Regions from separate parts of the Kitasatospora paranensis genome, predicted to be linked through region 3. Evidence: riboswitches for the same ligand, from Rfam matches in the RefSeq annotation. Region 3 holds a riboswitch; each other region holds the start of a gene.
The links. A riboswitch is a leader RNA that binds a small molecule or an ion and turns the genes downstream of it on or off. The one in region 3 is predicted to bind cyclic di-AMP.
Positions count from the first base shown of each region.

Region 1 (5,771 bases), 2.5 Mb from region 3:
GCACGGCCTTGCTGTCGAGGTCGACGTAGAAGCTGCTGCCGGGGGCCGGAGCCCGGTCGGCACCCGCGGTCGTCCGGGTGGACGCGTCGGCGGTCGCGGGGAGGCAGCAGACCGCGGCGGTGGCGAGCACGGCGCTCACGGCCGCGATACGACGGCTGGGGCGGGGGCGGGACACGTGCGGCTCCTAGGGTGGGGTGGCGCCGGAACGGTACGAGGGGAGCGCCGTCGGGGTGGAATCACACATGGGAGCGCTCCCATATCTGCGAGGCAGTTCTATTCCGCCACTGCCGCACCCGTCAAGGCTTTGCGCAGCCTTCGGGGCCTTCTCGACCTCCTCGGCCTGATCGGCCGCCCGGGTTTCGCGGCTTCCGCCACCCTTGCGCCAACTGACGGACCATCAGGCGGATGGTGTGCGCGCAGGGGCATGCCGCGGGCGTCCGGGCACGGGCGTCAGTCGGGCGGGCAGCACGGCGGCGCCGACCGGCTCGGTCGGCCGAAGCGGGCCAGACAGTGCCACACCCGCTTGAGCGCCTGCGGGTCGTGCCGTCCGGTGTTGGCGGCGTCGCCGAGGATCCGCGGGTCCAGCAGGCCGTCCTGGGCGATCCGGGCGCCGAGCGCGACGAACTCCGGCCCGCGGTAGTCGGGATGGCGCCGCAGGTGGTCCACGGTGAGCCGGAACCCGGGGTGCCACTCGACCGGGAACGGAAGCCGGCCGGCCGCCGTTTCGACGGCCGTGCCCCGGTGCCCGGGATCGAGGACCAGCGCCTCGACGTCGCCCGCGAGCCGCACGGGGCCGTGGACCTGGGCCTCGACGTAGTCGTCGAGGGTGTCCCGGTCGTCGGCCTCGGCCAGTGCGACGAGCGAACAGCGGTCGGCCACACCGAAGTCGGCAGGCTCGGCGGCGCTGTCCGGGTAGCAGAGGGTCGTCCGGGCGAGTGCCTCCGGACGCAGTCGGAGGTGTGCGGACCCGAACCGGGGTGCGGCCCCGAACGGGGAGCGGCGGAAGTCGAGGGCGCCGTAGACCGGCCGTTGGTGGGCGGCGGCGTTGTCGTAGGCGCCGCCGAAGATCCGGTTCTCCCAGCGCCACCGGTCGCCGCCCGGGTGGGCAGTGAGGCCGCCGTTGCTGGTCCCGGTGACGAACTGGGAGTGGTAGACGCCGTCGTCGGCCAGCCGCTCCAGGATCGGGCGGCCGTCGGCGGTGCGGTCCGGGTGGAAGTTCAGGGTGATCGACAGGGCCGGGTCGAGCGGGCCGCCGCGGGACAGCGACGCGACGTGCCGCAGGGCCCGCTCGTGCGGCGCGAAGGAGGTGTCGGCACTCATCGGCGCAGTATGCCGGAGGGCGCCGCGCCCGGCTGCCGATTTTCTCGGCCCTGCTCGGCCCTGCTCGGGCGTCCGTGCGGGCCGGGGAGCACGCGCCGCGGCCCCGGTCCGGATGGTGCCGGAGCCGGGGCCGCCGCGTCGTCGGTGCCGCGGTGCTGCAGCGCTGACTGCTACTGGATGTCGAGGACCTGGCCCGGGTGGATCAGGTCGGGGTTGTCGCCGACGGTGCTCTGGTTCTGGTCGTAGAGGTGCTTCCAGCCGCCGAGCTTGTGGGTGTCGGAGATCCCGGAGAGGGTGTCTCCGGGGGCGACGGTGTAGGAGGTGGTGTCCGGGGCGGTGGCCGGGGCCGGCAGGGCCGTGCCGTCCGTGGTGGTCGGCGTGCCGGTGGCGGCCGTCGGGTCCCCGATGGGTGCACCCGGCGTGGTGCCCGTCGTGCCGGTGCCGGTGCCGGTGCCGGGAGCGGTGGTGGTGGTGCCGGTGCCGGTGCCCGGGGTGTCCGTCGTGGTGCCCGGGGCGGGCGTGCCCGGCGCCGGGGTGGTCGTCGTGGTCGGAGCGGGCGTGGCGCTGCCCGGTGCGGGGGTGCCGGTGGTGGGCGCCGGGGAGGCCGTGCCGGTGTTCTGCTCGTAGACCTGCTGGCTGGTCGTCCAGTACCAGGTGCCGTTCGCCTGGTACCAGTACACGCCGGTGGCGGCGTCCAGGCCCTGCATGCCGGGGAAGACGGGGGCGGCGCTGCCGCGCTGCGTCGGGACGTCCGGCGTGGTGGTGACCGGTGCCGACGGCGTGCCGGTGGTCGCCGGTGCGCTCGGCGTCGTGGTGGCGGGCGCGCTCGGCTGGGCGGTGGCCCGGCCCTCGCCGGTCAGCCCGGCGCCAGTGGCGCAGCTGCCCCAGACGGAGGCGCCGCGGTCGGCGAGGATGCGCTCGGCGACCGCGATCTGCTGCTCCTTGGTGGCGTGGTCGGGCTCGGCGGCGTACGCGTCGCCACCGTAGGCGACCCAGGAGCGAAGGTCGATCTGGAGGCCGCCGTAGGCCCCGTTGCCGGTGTCCTTGGACCAGTTGCCGGCGCTGGCGCACTGGGCGACCGCGTCCCAGGTGGTGGGCGCGACGGCGTGGGCGCCGGTGGCGGTGAGCAGTGGCAGGGCGATTCCCACGCCTGCCACGCCCGCCGCAGCGACGGCGCGCTCGGTCTGGGTGGGGCGGCGGTGGCGGCCGGAGCCGATGAAACCCATCGAGTTCCCTCTCCGCACGCCTGCGAGGTGAGCTGTCGGGTTCGGACCGGGAGGTGGCCCGGCCGCGCGAGGCGGCTTCACCCCTAGCCGTGGAGGACGGCGTGGTACGTGTGGGTCCCCCGTCCCTGCCCAGGGTCTGGTCGGTGACCCGGTGACGCGGTGGGCAGGGTTCGGCGTGCCGCGTTTCGGGCGCCCGTGCTGTCGGGCTGCTCCGGAGATTAGAGGGAATGGTGCCTCAGTAACAAGCTGGCATCCCGACAATCACACAACCATCACGAGTGATCGGTTGGCTCGCGCCGTCCGCAGGGCGGCGCGCGCCCGGTCGGGGCGGGCCCGCGGTGGCCGGAGTGCGGCCGGCGTCCGGCTGTTGCAGGGCTGCGGCGCAGGTGGCGCGGCCCGTGGGCGGCCCGCCCGGGCCGACGGCCGACCTTTCCTGTCGTGTCCGCGACGGTTGGCCTCTCCGCCTTTTCCGCACAAAGGCCGGAATGCGGTGTCCGGAATTCCCCGCATTGTGCCGGGGGTGGCGGCGGGAATTCACCGGTCGGCGCCGGGAGCCTTGCGAACAGCGGATGATCATGGCACGAACGGCGGGTGTCCGTGGACGGTTCGTGGGCCGACTCCGGCGCCCCGCGCCTCGTCCGCCGTCCGGCCGTCGGCCTACCGCGGGCCCGGGGGCCGGACCGCGGCCGGGGTGTCCTCCGCCGTGATCGGGCGTGCGCCGGGAGTGATCGGCGAGGGCAGTTCGTCCCGTCCGGTCAGGTACCGGTGCACCGCGGCTGCCGCGGCACGGCCCTCGGCGATGGCCCAGACCACCAGCGACTGGCCGCGCCCGGCGTCACCGGCGACGAAGACCCCGTCGGGGCCGGCCGCGAAGCCGTCGTCCCGGGCGAGGTTCCCGTGCCCGTCCAGGTCGAGGCCGAGCTGGCGCACCAGGGCGGTACCGGGCTCCGGGCCGGAGAAGCCGAGGGCGAGCAGGACGAGGTCGGCCTCCAGGGTGTGCTCGGTGCCGGGCAGTGGGGCGCGGGTGCCCGGCGCCGCGTCGGCGATCCGCACGGCGGAGACCCGGCCCCGGGCGTCCGTGTCGAAGCGGACGGTCGCCGAGGCGTAGCACCGGATGTCCGGCCCGTCGCCGTCCGCCGGCTGCCGGCAGGCGCAGGCCTCCTCGTGCGAGGTGGTCTCGTGGTGCACCTTGGGGTGCACGGGCCACGGCTGCGCGCCCGGGCGGCCGTCCGGCGGCCGCGGGTTGATGTCGAGCTGCCGGACACCGGCGGCCTGCTGGCGGACGGCGGTGCCCACGCAGTCGGCCGCGGTGTCGCCGCCGCCGATCACCACCACCCGGCGGTCGAGGGCGCTGACCGGCGAGGCCGCCAGGTCCCCGGCGGCCACCCGGTTGGCCAGCGGCAGGTACTCCATGGCCTGGTGGATCCCGGTCGATCCCCGCCCCGGTACTGGCAGTTCCCGCCACGCGGTGGCGCCGACCGCGATCACCACCGCGTCGTGGCCGGCCCGCAGCTCCGCGGCCGACAGGTCCTCGCCGACCGTGACGCCGGTACGGAACTCCGTCCCCTCGGCACGCAGTTGCTGGATCCGGCGGTCCACCCGGTGCTTCTCCAGGCGGAAGTCCGGGATGCCGTACCGCAGCAGGCCGCCCGGGCGGTCGGCGCGCTCGTACACCGTGACGTGGTGCCCGGCCCGGGTGAGTTGCTGGGCGGCGGCCAGCCCGGCGGGACCGGAGCCGACCACGGCGACCGTCCGGCCGCTCCGGCGGTCGGGCGGGCAGGGTACTTCCCAGCCCTGCTCCCAGGCCCGGTCGACGACGGCCAGTTCGACGTTGCGGATGGTCACCGGCTCCGCGTCGATACCCAGCACGCAGGCGCTCTCGCAGGGGGCGGGGCAGACCCGGCCGGTGAACTCGGGGAAGTTGTCGGTGGCGTGCAGCCGGTCGGCGGCGTCCCGCCAGTCGTCGTCGGCGACCAGCCGGTTCCACTCCGGGACGAGGTTCCCGAGCGGGCACGCCTGGTGGCAGAACGGGAGCCCGCAGTCCATGCAGCGCGCCGCTTGGCCGCCGATGATCGGGAGCAGCGCCCCGGGCTGGTAGACCTCCTGCCAGTCCCGCACCCGGGCCCGGGCGGCGCGCCGGGCGCGGAGCAGCCGCGGCGTGGTCAGGAACGCCTTGGGGTCGGCCATCGACGGCCTCCGCGGTGCGGTTCGGCGCTGGACGTTCGGGGAGCGGGCGAGCGGGTGGCACGTATGCGCACAGTGCCGTGTCGCCACCGTACGCCTGCCCGGGGCGCGGGGGAAGCGGGCGTGTCGGAAGCCTCCGGCCGGGCGTGGCGGAAGCCTCCGGAGGGTTGTGGCGGAGGTGCCCGGGCGGGTGTCCCGGGGTCGCGCGGGCCGGCCCTGGCGCGGTGTCCCGGGGCGCGCTAATTTAGTTGATGTCAGCTAACTATCGTGGTTGACGGCGCGCGACCGGGGAGGGACGGGCGATGACCGCAGGGAAGCAGGAGTCCGCACAGGAGGGTGGCCCGGGCGGCGCCCGGCGGGGCCGGATAGGGGCCGAGCACCCGCACTACAAGTGGGTGGCGCTCTCCAACACCACCCTCGGCATGCTGATCGCCACGATCAACTCCTCGATCGTGCTGATCTCCCTGCCGGCCATCTTCAACGGCATCCACCTCGACCCGCTCCAGCCGGGCAACGTGAGCTACCTGCTGTGGATGCTCATGGGCTACATGCTGGTGACCGCCGTCCTGGTGGTGACCCTCGGCCGGCTCGGCGACATCTGGGGCCGCGTGCGGATCTACAACGCCGGCTTCCTGATCTTCACGGTCACCTCGGTGGTGCTCTCGCTCGACCCGATGCAGGGCGGCGGCGGTGCGCTCTGGCTGATCGGCTGGCGGGTGGTGCAGGCGATCGGCGGTGCGATGCTGATGGCCAACTCCGCGGCGATCATCACCGACGCGTTCCCGGCCCGGCAGCGCGGCATGGCCCTCGGGGTCAACATGGTGGCGGCGATCGCCGGTTCGTTCGTCGGCCTGGTGCTCGGCGGCCTGCTCGCCGAGTGGAACTGGCGGTCGATCTTCTGGGTCAACGTGCCGATCGGCATCATCGGCACGGTGTGGGCCTACCGCTCGCTGCACGAGACCGGCGTGCGCCGACCCGGCCGGATCGACTGGTGGGGCAACGTCACGTTCGCCGTCGGCCTGACCGCCCTGCTCGCCGCGA
Region 1 covers NZ_BAABKV010000001.1:7,208,882-7,214,652, forward strand. The annotation lists gene ABEB13_RS34295 (glycoside hydrolase family 6 protein) at 1-175, opposite strand, end outside; gene ABEB13_RS34300 (DUF3626 domain-containing protein) at 451-1,320, opposite strand; gene ABEB13_RS34305 (transglycosylase family protein) at 1,491-2,546, opposite strand; cyclic di-AMP (ydaO/yuaA leader) riboswitch at 2,548-2,699, opposite strand; gene ABEB13_RS34310 (glutamate synthase subunit beta) at 3,204-4,733, opposite strand; partial or broken gene ABEB13_RS34315 (MFS transporter) at 5,153-5,771, shown strand, end outside.
Region 1: it holds a riboswitch for cyclic di-AMP, as region 3 does, so the genes downstream of both, ABEB13_RS34305 (transglycosylase family protein) here and ABEB13_RS22605 (M23 family metallopeptidase) in region 3, are expected to answer to the same signal.

Region 2 (5,771 bases), 2.6 Mb from region 3:
CGTCCGTACGCCAGGCTCCCGTGCGCGGGGGCGCCACCGCCGTCCCGAGCGTCCCGAGATCCCGTCGGGCTCCCCGGCCCTGCTGCTGGCCGTGCCGGCCACCGCCGGCCCCGAGGCCCGGCCGCTCGTCGACGAGCTGCTGTCCATCGTGCGCGGCGAGCAGCCGGGCATCGAGATCGCCGCCGGCTACCTGGCCGACGAGTCCGCCGATGCGCCGACCGTCGCCGATCTCCTGGCCATGGCCGCCGGCAACGGCGCGCCCGCCCCTGTCGTCGTCCCGCTGGTGTCCGGCCCGCACGGCTTCCTGACGGAGCTGTACGAGGTCGCGGCCGCCGCGGGCGCCGAGGTCACCGACCCCCTGGGCCCGCACCCGCTGCTGGCGGAGGCCGTCCACGTCCGGCTGTCCGAGGCCGGGCTGGCCCGCGCCGACCGGGCGCGGCTGTTCGCGATCGCGACCGCCGCGGACGGCGTGGTCCTGACCACTGTCGGCGGCGAGGACGCGGCAGCCGCCGCCGGGATCACCGGTGTGCTGCTGGCGGCCCGCCTCGCGGTGCCGGTCGTGGCCGCCGCCCTGGACGTCCCGGGCTCGGTCGCCGCCGCGGTCGACCACCTGAAGGCCACCGGCTCCGAGCGCCCCGCGCTCGCCCCGCTGGTGATCGGCCCGGAGGCCGACTCCGAGCTGCTGGCGACCGCCGCGGAGGAGACCGGCTGCCCGAGCGCCGCCCCGCTCGGCGCCTACCCGACGGTCGGTCAGCTGATCGCCTCCACCTACCTGGCGGCGCTGCCTGCCCCGGCGGAGTACGAGGAGCAGGACGAGCACGGCGAGGCCACCGGGGAGCACCGGGCCGAGCAGTGACCGTCGAGCCGTAGGAACCGTGCCGAAGGGCCCCGGCGAGCGCCGGGGCTCTTCGGCGTTCCCGCCCGACGGCTCTCCCCCATGCCGCCCAGCGGTCCTCCCCCAGCAGCTCTCTCCAGCGCCCCGCGGGCGCATCTCCCTCGGCGGCGTGGCCGATGCCCTGCAGCGGACCCCTGGCGGTCCGTCAGGTCTTCAGGCGGTCGGTGACCGCCGCGATGTCCTTGAGCGCCACGGAGGGGCGGCGAGCGCCCGGGGCGGGGTGTCCACGGCCACCGGGGCGGCGGAGGCGTTCCACTGCGGCTCGGCCGTGCCCGGCCCGCCCCTGGTGAGCCGGACGGCCTGCCGGTCGCCCGCCCGCCGCAGCACGATCCGGGTGGGCGGCGGGGACTCGGGGTCGAGCCAGACCTCGTTGCCGCCGAACGAGCAGTCCAGTACGGCGATGTCGTCCGGGTGGCCGTCCGCGGTGGCCCGGAAGCCGACGCCGGCCTTGCGGTACCCGGTCAGGCGGCACCGGCTGATCGTCACGGTCTCGCCGGCCAGCTGGTGCTTGGCGGTGGCGATGGCGAAGTCGGACCGGCCCGCGGCGTCGATCAGCAGGCCGTCGACGACGGTGCCGGAGTCGCGCCCGAGGGCGTGCACCACCAGGCCACCGGCGCCGTTCCCGTAGAGGACGCTCGCGGTGTAGTCGAAGTCGTTCAGGTAGGCGCCGTGCTCGATGCCCCAGCCGCCGTTGTGGTAGGCCACGAACTGGCCCACGCTGTGGTGGTGCTGGGCGTTGAGCCAGACGAAGATGCCGTTCTGGGCGTTGTTGTGGGCCAGGCAGCGCTCGAACGTCCAGATGCCCTCGCTGGTCTCCGGCCATTCGTAGCCGGACGCCCCGGTGGCGCCCTGGACGCCGACCGCGACGCAGTCCCGGGCGGTGCCGCCGGTGCCGGCGCCCAGCGAGAAGCCGGTCAGCCGGTAGCCCCGGGGAGCGGGCTCGTAGGTCGTCAGGGACGCGACGCAGGAGTCGTAGGTGATGTCGTCGGACGGCGCCTGAGGGGTCCGGGTGTCCAGCGGGCCGTCCCACCAGTAGGCGTCCTCCCACGTCCGGTGGCTGATGCAGCTGCGGAAGGTGATGCCGTGGCTGGCGTGCGGGACGAACGCGTGGCTGCCCGTGTCGCGGACGACGACGCCCTCCACGACCGTGCCGCGGCCGGCGTCCCCGAGCATGTGGAAGTGCAGCCCGTAGCGGCCGAGCACCGGCTCGGTGACCGGGGCACCGGCGAAGGTGTCCTTGCCGGGCTGCCGCGGGCCGAGCCAGCGCAGCGCGGCGTGCCGGACGTCGGCGCGCCGCGAGCTCGTCACGTGGACGTGGGCGCGGCCGCGCTCGGTGCCCTCGATCCGCACGCTGCGGGTGAGGTTGAGCACTTCGGCGCCCAGCGTGAGGCCGGCACCCACCGCGACCCGCGGGTGGGCGTACGCCAGCGGAGCGGTCAGGGTGACCGTCCGGCCGTCGATCCGGCTGATCGTGCACAGATCGTATCGGGTGGAGAAGTCGTCGCCGTCGGGGGTCCGCTCGGGGTGACGGCGAGCTCGTCGCCGGCCTGCCAGCCCGCGGGTGCGGCGGCCAGCGTGAGGGTGGCGTCGCCCGGTCCCAGTGCGGCCGCCGCGCGGACCCAGGCGGTCTTGGCGGCGCCGTCCAGCCGGAGGTAGCCGGCCCCGGTGACCCAGAGGCCGGTGTCCGTGTTTGCGATCGTCATGCCGCCGCCCCGGAACTTCCGTTCGTCCACGGACGGAAAGCGCAGGGCGTGCACGGCCGCCCCGGCCGGCGAGAGCGCCAGGGTGCCGCGGACCTCGACATTGCCCGCGGACGCAAGGGTCAGGCTGCGCTCCGGGGCGAACACCAGCGAGCCGCCCGGCTCGATCAACAGCGACCCGACCGCGGCGTCGGTGTCGAGCAGCACCCGGTCGGCGATCGTGACCGCACTCCGGGGCCGGGCACCGCACCGCCCCAGCCCGCCGCGTCCGACCAGTGCCGGCCGGTCAGGTCGATCGGGGAGGGCGCGGGGCCTCCGGCGGCGCGGCGCTGTGCACGTGCCCTTCGGCGGCCGTCGAGGGCCCGCTCAGCGGCGGCGCGGTGGGCCCCGGCGAGGCGTCGGCCACCAGCTCGCGCCGGAGCAACTCCTCGCCTCCGACGGCAGCGAGGACGACCGGGACGGCGAGCCAGCCGAGCAGGCGGCGCCGGTCGACGGCGGAGCGCGGGACCTGTGGCCCTGGCACCCGTTCGGGCGGCGTGGCACGGTGTTCCATGATCGGCGAGCCCTCCCCCGGGGCCCGGTGCGGCCCCGCCGCCTGAAGCATAAACAAGCCGCTTTCCATTCAAGGGGATTGCGCGAAAAGGGCCGAACGCGACCGGAATCGCCGGGAACAATCGATCTTGAATTAAATCAAGATCACCTGTGATCGCCGTCACACATATTTGCGGTTTGAACTTAAGTCTGTCTAATGTCCTCCCACGTTCGTGGTCACACGGACCCAGTCGACCCGAACGCCGAGTCCTGCCGGCGGGCCGACTGGCAAAGCGATACGCACTTCGGCAGGGGCGGGGGAACCAGGTAAGTCGCCCAGGGCCGGTCATGGACCGGCCCTCGGCTTGGGGTGAAGCCGCACAACCGGACACGTCCGTCTCGACGTGCCCGTACGTGCGGCCGGGCAACTCCAGCCCGAATCCGACAGCTCACCTCGCAGGCGTGGGAGAGGAACGCTGTTTCATGCTGTCCATCAACTCCAAGCGCACCCGCCGACTGCTCGCCACCACGGGCGTGGTCGGCATCGGTCTGTCGATCCCGTGCCTCACCGCCGGCACCGCCAACGCCGCCTCGGTCGCGACCTGGGACAAGGTCGCCCAGTGCGAGTCCTCCGGCAACTGGTCGATCAACACCGGCAACGGCTTCTACGGCGGCCTCCAGTTCACCTCCAGCACCTGGGCGGCCTACGGCGGCCACACCTACGCCCCGCAGGCGAACCAGGCCACCAAGGACCAGCAGATCACCATCGCCGAGAAGGTGCTGGCCGACCAGGGCCCCGGCGCCTGGCCCGTCTGCTCCGTCCAGGCCGGCCTGACCAAGGGCGGCCCCGCCCCGGCGGTCAACCCCGGCGGCTCGGCCTCGACCACCCCGGCTCCGGCCGCCGCGGCCCCCGCCGCCCCGGCCGCCCCGGCCGCCCCCGCCCAGAGCAGCGGCTCCACCGCCTCGCAGGACGCCAAGCCCGCCCAGAGCGGCAAGTCCTGGCAGCAGCACCGTTCCTGGAACCACGGCGGCACCTACACGGTGAAGGCCGGCGACTGGCTGTCCCGCATCGCCGACAGCAACCACGTCCAGGGCGGCTGGCAGCACCTGTACGACCTGAACAAGTCGGTCCTCACCGAGGGCCCCGACTCGATCTACCCGGGCCAGAAGCTGTCGCTGGGCGGCTCCGCCACCGCGCAGAGCGGCTCCGCGCAGACCGCGGCCAAGCCGGCCACCACCGCCGCCCCGGCGGCCGCCACCACCGCCACCAAGGCCTCGGCCGTCACCGGCTCGAAGGCCGCCGCGGTCAACTTCGCCCTGTCGAAGGTCGGCCAGGCGTACATCTACGGCGGCACCGGCAACGGTGGCTGGGACTGCTCCGGCCTGACCCAGGCGGCCTACAAGGCGGCCGGCATCGCGATCCCGCGTGTCGCCGCCGACCAGGCCGACTTCTCCACCCACGTGTCGCTGGACAACCTGCAGCCGGGCGACCTGCTGTTCTGGTCCAACAACGGCGCCAACTCCGGTGTGTACCACGTCGGCATGTACGTCGGCGACGGCAAGTACGTCGAGGCCGCCAACCCCAGCGCCGGTGTCCGCACCCAGACCATCGCCAACTGGGCGCCGGACTTCGCCGGCCGTATCTGATCCCACCACGGGTCGGGTCAACCGTTCCACCGTCGCCCCCGGAGCTGGCCGCTCGGCACCGGGGGCTTCGGCCTGCCCGGGTAGGCTGAAGCCCCCACCGACCCGCGGGAGTCAGCATGGCGAAGGTCACCGTCACCCTGGATGCCGACCTGGCGATCGAGGTGATGCTGCTGTCCGGCGCGGGCAATCCGCAGGACGCGGTCGAGGTGGTCGTCCGCGACTACCTGGCGCGCGGGCGGCGCACCGAGGCCCGGACCGGAGAGGCCGCCGACGCCCAGCGGACGCAGCCGCCGCGGCGGGTCGCCGAGGACGGCTGACCGGACGCACGACCGGAGCACCGCCGGACGGAACCCGACGGGGACGGACGGGCACGGCACGACGAGGCATGCACGACGTGCACGTCGTGCATCGAACACCGAAGGGGCCCAGGAGAGTTCACCTCTCCTGGGCCCCTTCGGTGTTCGATGCAGTCGGCGGTCAGCGTCCGCCGGCCGCCGTGGAGCCGCGCATCACGAGCTCCGGCTGGAACATGAACTCCGCGCGCTGCGCGGGGTTGCCGCCGACCTCCTCCAGCAGGGCGTCGACCGCGGCCGTGGCCATCGCCTCCACGGGCTGGCGGATCGTGGTCAGCGGCGGCTCGGTGAACGCTATCAGCGGCGAGTCGTCGAACCCGACGACCGAGACGTCCTGCGGCACCGTGAGCCCGCGCTGGCGGGCCGCCCGGATCGCGCCGAGCGCCATCATGTCGCTGCCGCAGACGATCGCGGTGCAGCCCTTGTCGAGCAGGGCGCCCGCCGCGGCATGGCCGCCCTCCACGCTGAACAGGGTGTGGTGGACGTACCCGTCGGCCTCCTCGGCGCTGAGGCCGAGCAGGTCCTGCACCGCGGCGGTGAAGCCCTCGATCTTGCGGAGCACCGGGACGTACCGCTTCTGGCCGACCGCGAGGCCGATCCGGGTGTGCCCGAGCTCGACGAGGTGCTGGACGGCCATCCACATGG
Region 2 covers NZ_BAABKV010000001.1:2,034,176-2,039,946, forward strand. The annotation lists gene ABEB13_RS10170 (sirohydrochlorin chelatase) at 1-856, shown strand, start outside; gene ABEB13_RS10175 (hypothetical protein) at 1,049-2,266, opposite strand; gene ABEB13_RS10180 (hypothetical protein) at 2,332-2,802, opposite strand; gene ABEB13_RS10185 (hypothetical protein) at 2,882-3,148, opposite strand; cyclic di-AMP (ydaO/yuaA leader) riboswitch at 3,416-3,604, shown strand; gene ABEB13_RS10190 (transglycosylase family protein) at 3,610-4,773, shown strand; gene ABEB13_RS10195 (hypothetical protein) at 4,890-5,090, shown strand; gene ABEB13_RS10200 (LacI family DNA-binding transcriptional regulator) at 5,251-5,771, opposite strand, start outside.
Region 2: it holds a riboswitch for cyclic di-AMP, as region 3 does, so the genes downstream of both, ABEB13_RS10190 (transglycosylase family protein) here and ABEB13_RS22605 (M23 family metallopeptidase) in region 3, are expected to answer to the same signal.

Region 3 (5,771 bases):
GGCGTGGACGAACCCGTTCTGCTGGGTCACCTCGGGCCGGACGGGCAGGTCGAGCACCACCCGGCCGCGGGCCAGCTCGACGATCTCCACCCCGAGGGTGGCCAGCAGGCGCTGCCCCGCGAGGTTGGCGCGGAGACGGTCGGTGAGGGTGTCCATGGGTGGGTGTCCTGGTCTGTCCGGTGCGGTGGCGTTGCTCATCGAACCCTCCGCTTCCCCCGCCCCGGCGTCAAGGCCGGCCGGGCTCGGACCGTCCCGGGACCGCCCCCGGACGCGGCGAAGGCCCGCGCGGGCGGCGCGGGCCTTCGGGGCTGCGTGGGGCCGGGCGGCGAGGTGGTGCGGGCGGCCCGGTGCGGGGAGGGATCAGGAGACGTCCCGGTCGGTGTCGGCCGCCCCGTCGGCGCCGGCGTCGGGCAGCTCGGCGCCGGTCACCGTCCGGGCGTCGCCCGTGCGGTGCTGCGGGGCGTCGGCGTGGGCACTGGGAGCGGTCAGCGACGCGACGACGCCGACGGCGAGGGAGGCAAAGGCGAGCATGCTGCGCTTCTTCATGCCCTGCCCAACGATCCGCGCCGGGCCGGGTCACGCGGCCGGGGTCGTCCGCCGCCCGGCCGTGCCCCCGGAGCGCCTGCGGTAGCGTGCGGCCGACCGGTCCGGGACCGACCCGGATCCGCCCCTGGAGTCGTCATGCCCTTCATCAACGTCAAGCAGCTCGCCGGCCGCACGGAGGAGCAGCGGGCCGAGATCGCCCGTGAGCTGACCGCCGCGTACGCCCGGGTCACCGGGGTGGACCCGGGCGTGATCTGGGTGGCCATCGACGAGGTCCCGCTGGAGAACTGGTCGCTCGCCGGTGAGACCTATGCGGCGAAGCGGGACCGGGCGGCGGCCGCCGAGCGGGCGGAGCAGGACGCCGGCTGACACCGACCGCCCGCTGCGCCCGGCCGGATGGTCAGAGCCCGTCCACCTTGAACGGGTCGTGCTCGGCGAGCAGCTTCTCCAGGCGGGCCTGGTCGACCCGCGAGGTGAGGGCGCCGGCGTCCTGGCGGTCCCGGACGACCTTGGCCAGGGTGAACGCCGAGGTGATCACGTAGAGCAGGCCGACCGCCAGGAACGCGCGCATCCACGCGTCGACGGGCAGGTAGGCGATCCCGATCGCCAGGGCGGCCGTGGCGAGGGCGAACGACAGAACGGCCTGCAGGTGGTACGCGGCCGTGGTGCGGGGCTGCATCGGTGCGCTCATGCATGCAGGGTCCCGGAGCGGCCGCGCCGCCACATGAGTACGGATACTCAACAGCGTCGTCACCGTCCGTCACGGCATCGCCGGGCTCGACTGGCAAACCGTCACAAATCCACCAAGTCGCCCAACTGTGACGTGAGTAGACCTGCGGTAGTACTTGGAATCAGGGGGCCGTCGCATTAACGTTTGATAACGCAGCGCGGTCGGCAACGCCGTACCGACACGGCACCGTGCGCGTGTCGCTCAATCCCGCGGTCCGCCCTCGCCGGTGGGCCGGGGAGCCGGGGAACCACTTTCCTTGGGGTGAATCGGCCGGGCCGTGGCCCAGCCGTAGGAGACCTTCCTGCTCCGAACCCGTCAGCTAACCCGGTCGGCGAGGGAAGGAAAGGAGTACGCCCCCGTGGCGTCGACGATCTCGGCGGACCCCGCCGCATCCACCCAGCTCCTCGACCACCCCTGGGACCAGGCCGACCAGGCCCGCCACCGGGTGCCCCGTCAGACCAGGACCGGCAGTCCGCTGCTCGGCGTCACCGCCACCATGGCCGCCACCTTCGGAGCCGCCGGCCTCACCGCGGCCGCCGCCGGGCCGGCCGCGGCCGCGGAACCCGCCGTCGCCGCCCCCGACGACTCCGCGCAGAGCGCCGCCGACCCCGGCCTCGCCCTCGCCGCCCGCATCCAGCAGCAGGCCGACACCCGGCGCACCGCCGCCGAGGAGACCGCCCGGCTCGCCGCCGCCCAGGAGGCCGAGGCCCGCCGTGCCGCGGCCGCGGCGGCCACAGCCGCGCCCGCACCCGCCGCCGCGGACACCCGCGCGGCCGCCGAGAGCGCCCCGGCGGACTTCGCCGCACCGCTCGCGGCCTTCACGCTCGGTACCCCGTACGGTCCCGGCGGCGCGTACTGGGCGAGCCTGCACACCGGCCTCGACTTCGAGGCCCCCGTCGGCACCCCCGTCACCGCGGTCGCCTCCGGCCCCGTCACCTCCGCGGGCTGGGCCGGCTCGTACGGCTACCGGGTGGTGCAGACCCTGCCGGACGGCACCGAGATCTGGTACTGCCACCTGGCCCGGCTCGCCGCCACCTCGGGCCCCGCCACCCCGGCCACCGTCCTCGGCGCGGTCGGCGCGACCGGCAGCGTCACCCGGCCCCGGCTCCACCTGGAGGTCCGCCCCGGCGGCGGCGCCCCGATCGACCCGCAGTCCTGGCTCCGCGACCGGGGCGTCCAGGTCTAGTCCTCCGCGACCTCCGGGTTCTCCTGGTCCTCGCCGGCCCGCTCCTGCGCGTAGGCGAGGAGTTCGGCCGTGCCCGGCTCCGGGGCGAGGTCCGGGTAGCCGCGGACCAGCAGCTCGGCCAGGCCCGGCACCGTCCACTCACCGCTCAGCCACAGCGCGCCGTCCTCCGCCACCGCCTCGAACTCCTCGAAGTCGCCGGAGAGTTCGTCCGGCATGGGCGCGCCGAGCGCGGTCAGCGCGGCCAGGTTGCGGTAGCTGCGCTGCATGAGGCCGTACTCCAGCAGTCGCCGGGCGCCGTCGGTGGCCATCCCGATCGACAGCAGGTGGACGCTCCCCCAGGCCGGCTCGCCGTCCGCCTCGGGCAGCGGGTCCAGCTCGCCGGCTGCCACCAGCCCCGCGTAGGCCGCCGTCCGCTCCTCGGGCGAGCGCTCGCGGAACGCCTCCAGCCAGCCGCGCACCGCGTCCGGGTCGCCGGTGTCCACGCCGTCCGCCCGCAGCAGCAGCGTGTAGAGCCGCGGCCAGGTCAGCAGCGCCGGGCGCCGCAGCAGGGTGCCGAGCAGCTCGCCCTGCCACTCCGCCTCGGCGTGCAGCCGCTCGTGGCGCTTGGCGTTCAGCCGGCGCACCGCCCGCCGGTGGTCGATCAGCAGCCGTACCGCCGCGCCGTACACCCCCGGGTCGCCCTCCGGCTGGACGTACAGGTGCAGCCGCTCGTGCAGCAGTTGCTCCAGCACCGCCGAGCCCAGCTCGGGGAAGCCCTCGTGCAGCGGCGCGCCCCCAGTTCCAGCAGCGCCAGCACCGTCCACAGCGCCTCCTCGGGGACGGGCGGCAGGCCCTGGGCCTCCGCCCAGGCGAGCAGTTCCTCGGCGCGGGTACGGGGGATGAGCTGCAGGTCTTCGTCATTCACGTCCCGTACCGTAGCCGTTGCGCCCGGGACCCGCGCGGGAGACGCCGGCCGGCGCCCGGTCGGGGGTAGGGTCGGCCGGCATGACACCCGAACAGGTCCCGTCGGTGCGGCCCGTCCGGCTGGTCGGTCCGCGCCTGGCGATCCGCGAGTTCCGCCTCTCGCCGCAGGACGTCGACGGGCTGCACACGGTCTTCGGTGACGCCGAGACGGCCCGGTTCCTGCCGTTCGAGCCGCGCGACGCGGAGGAGTGCGCCGACCAGATCGAGCTCTACCTGGAAGAGGCCGAGAAGCAGCCGCGCACCGTCTACCGGCTCGCTGTGACCCTCGGCACCGACGGCCCCGCGGCGGAGGCCACGCCGGTCGGACAGGCCGTACTCGGTCTGGAGGGCGACCGCGCCGCCGCCCTCGGGTACGCGCTGCGGCGCGACCTGTGGGGCAACGGCTACGCGGGCGAGATCGTCGCGCTGCTCTGCGAGTTCGCCTTCGGCCGGCTGGCGGTGCACCGGCTGGCGGCCCGGGTCGACCCGGACAACACCGCCTCCTCCCGGGTGCTGACCAGGGCCGGCTTCCAGCTGGAGGGCAGGATCCGGCACGACCTGTTCCTGCACGGGGTGTGGCACGACTCCTTCCAGTACGCGCTGCTGGAGGACGAGTGGCCGGCCGCGGCGGGGCGGGGGTAGGGACAACCCCACCACGGATCCGGCAGCGGGCTGCATTCCGGCGGGCGCGGCGGGACGGCACCGTAGTGATGTCAGCACCGGACGAGACCGAGGGGCCGAGATGAGCACCGGCACACTGCACCGCACCAGCCACGACGCCTGGCCCGCCGAGCCGCGCACCGCACCCGGCCGTCCCGGCTTCCTCCGGGCGCCGTTCTCCGGCGCATTCCACCGGGAGGTCGGCTTCGTCCTCACCGGTCTGCCGATCGCCGTCGCCGGTTTCACCTTCGCCGTCACCTGCTTCGCCACCGGCGCCGGGCTGGTGGTCACCGCCCTCGGCCTGCCCGTGCTGGCACTGCTGCTGGTCGGCTCCCGCGGCTTCGGCGCGCTGGAGCGCCACCGCACCCGGACCCTGCTGGGCACCGAGGTGGCGGCCCCCGCGCCGGTCGCTCCGGCGCGGCGCGGGTTCTGGGGCGCGGTCACGGGCCGGCTGGCCGACGGCGCCGGCTGGCGGGCGGCCCTCTACCAGGTGGCGATGTTCCCCTGGGCGGTGCTCGGGTTCGTCCTGACCGTGACCTTCCTGGTCACCGGCTGGGTCATGGCCCTGTACCCGCTCTACCACTGGGTCTTCGCCCGGTACACGGACTGGCCGGGGTACCGCGTCGTCGACTTCACCACGGACGCCGGCCACCACTACGCGTACTACATCACCTCGCCCGCGCAGATCGCCGGGGTCTCGGCCGTCGGCCTGCTCCTCGTGCTGGTCACGCCGCCGCTGGTGCACGGGCTCACCACGGTCAACCGGCTCGCCGTCCGCGGGCTGCTCGGCCACCGCTGAGCAGGCCGGACGCCGGCGGCCCGGTCCCGGTGGCCGCCGGACGCCCGGATGCGGCGCCCCGTCGGCCGTGGTCCGATGAGCCCGAACCGCCGCTCCGCCGAGAGGGGACACCGTGTGCGCCGCCGTACCGACCGCGACGTTGGTGACCTCCCGCCCGCTGGACGAGTACTGCGGTCTCTTCGGTCTCACCCGGGCGGCACTCGGCCGGCTCGGCGGCACCGTGCTCGACTGCCCCGGCGGGGCCGCGGGGCTGGCCGCCGAGGCCGACCGGCTCGGCTGCCGGGTGGTCGCCGTCGACCCGCTGTACGCCGTCCCGCCGCTCCGGCTGGTCGACCTGGCCCGGGCCGGGCGGGAGACCATGGCCGAGGCGATGCGCACCACCCCGCGGCTGTACGCGGCGCCCCGGCACGTCCGCCCGGAGAAGTACCTCCGAAGCTGGGACCGCGCCCGCCGGCTGTTCGCCGCGGACCGTGCCGCCAACCCGGGGCGCTACGTCGCCGCGGCGCTGCCCCGGCTGCCGTTCGCCGACGGGTTCTTCGCCCTGACGCTCAGCTCGTACCTGCTGTTCGCCTACCCCGAGCTGTTCGGGCCGGACGAGCAGCTGGCGGCCCTGCTGGAGCTCGTCCGGGTCACCGATCCGGCCGGTGAGGTCAGGGTCCACCCCCTGCACGACGCGGTCGGGCGGCGCTGCCCCCACCTGGCCGCCCTCCGCGGGGCGCTCGGCCGGCGCGGCGTGGCGAGCGAGATCGTCACGGTGACCTCCGCGGGCCGGGCGCGACGGGTGCTGGTGCTGCGGGCGGCGTCCCGCCGGCACCGGCCCGCTGCTACCGCTTAGACCCCGGCTCCGTGCCCGCGCCCGCCACCGCCCCGTCCGGGCCCGACGCACCCCCGTCGGCGCCGCCGGCCGGACC
Region 3 covers NZ_BAABKV010000001.1:4,678,100-4,683,870, forward strand. The annotation lists gene ABEB13_RS22585 (PaaI family thioesterase) at 1-156, opposite strand, end outside; gene ABEB13_RS22590 (hypothetical protein) at 361-546, opposite strand; gene ABEB13_RS22595 (tautomerase family protein) at 682-912, shown strand; gene ABEB13_RS22600 (YiaA/YiaB family inner membrane protein) at 944-1,234, opposite strand; cyclic di-AMP (ydaO/yuaA leader) riboswitch at 1,462-1,624, shown strand; gene ABEB13_RS22605 (M23 family metallopeptidase) at 1,632-2,459, shown strand; gene ABEB13_RS22610 (hypothetical protein) at 2,456-3,262, opposite strand; gene ABEB13_RS22615 (GNAT family N-acetyltransferase) at 3,444-4,043, shown strand; gene ABEB13_RS22620 (sensor domain-containing protein) at 4,144-4,860, shown strand; gene ABEB13_RS22625 (hypothetical protein) at 5,003-5,695, shown strand; gene ABEB13_RS22630 (hypothetical protein) at 5,685-5,771, opposite strand, start outside.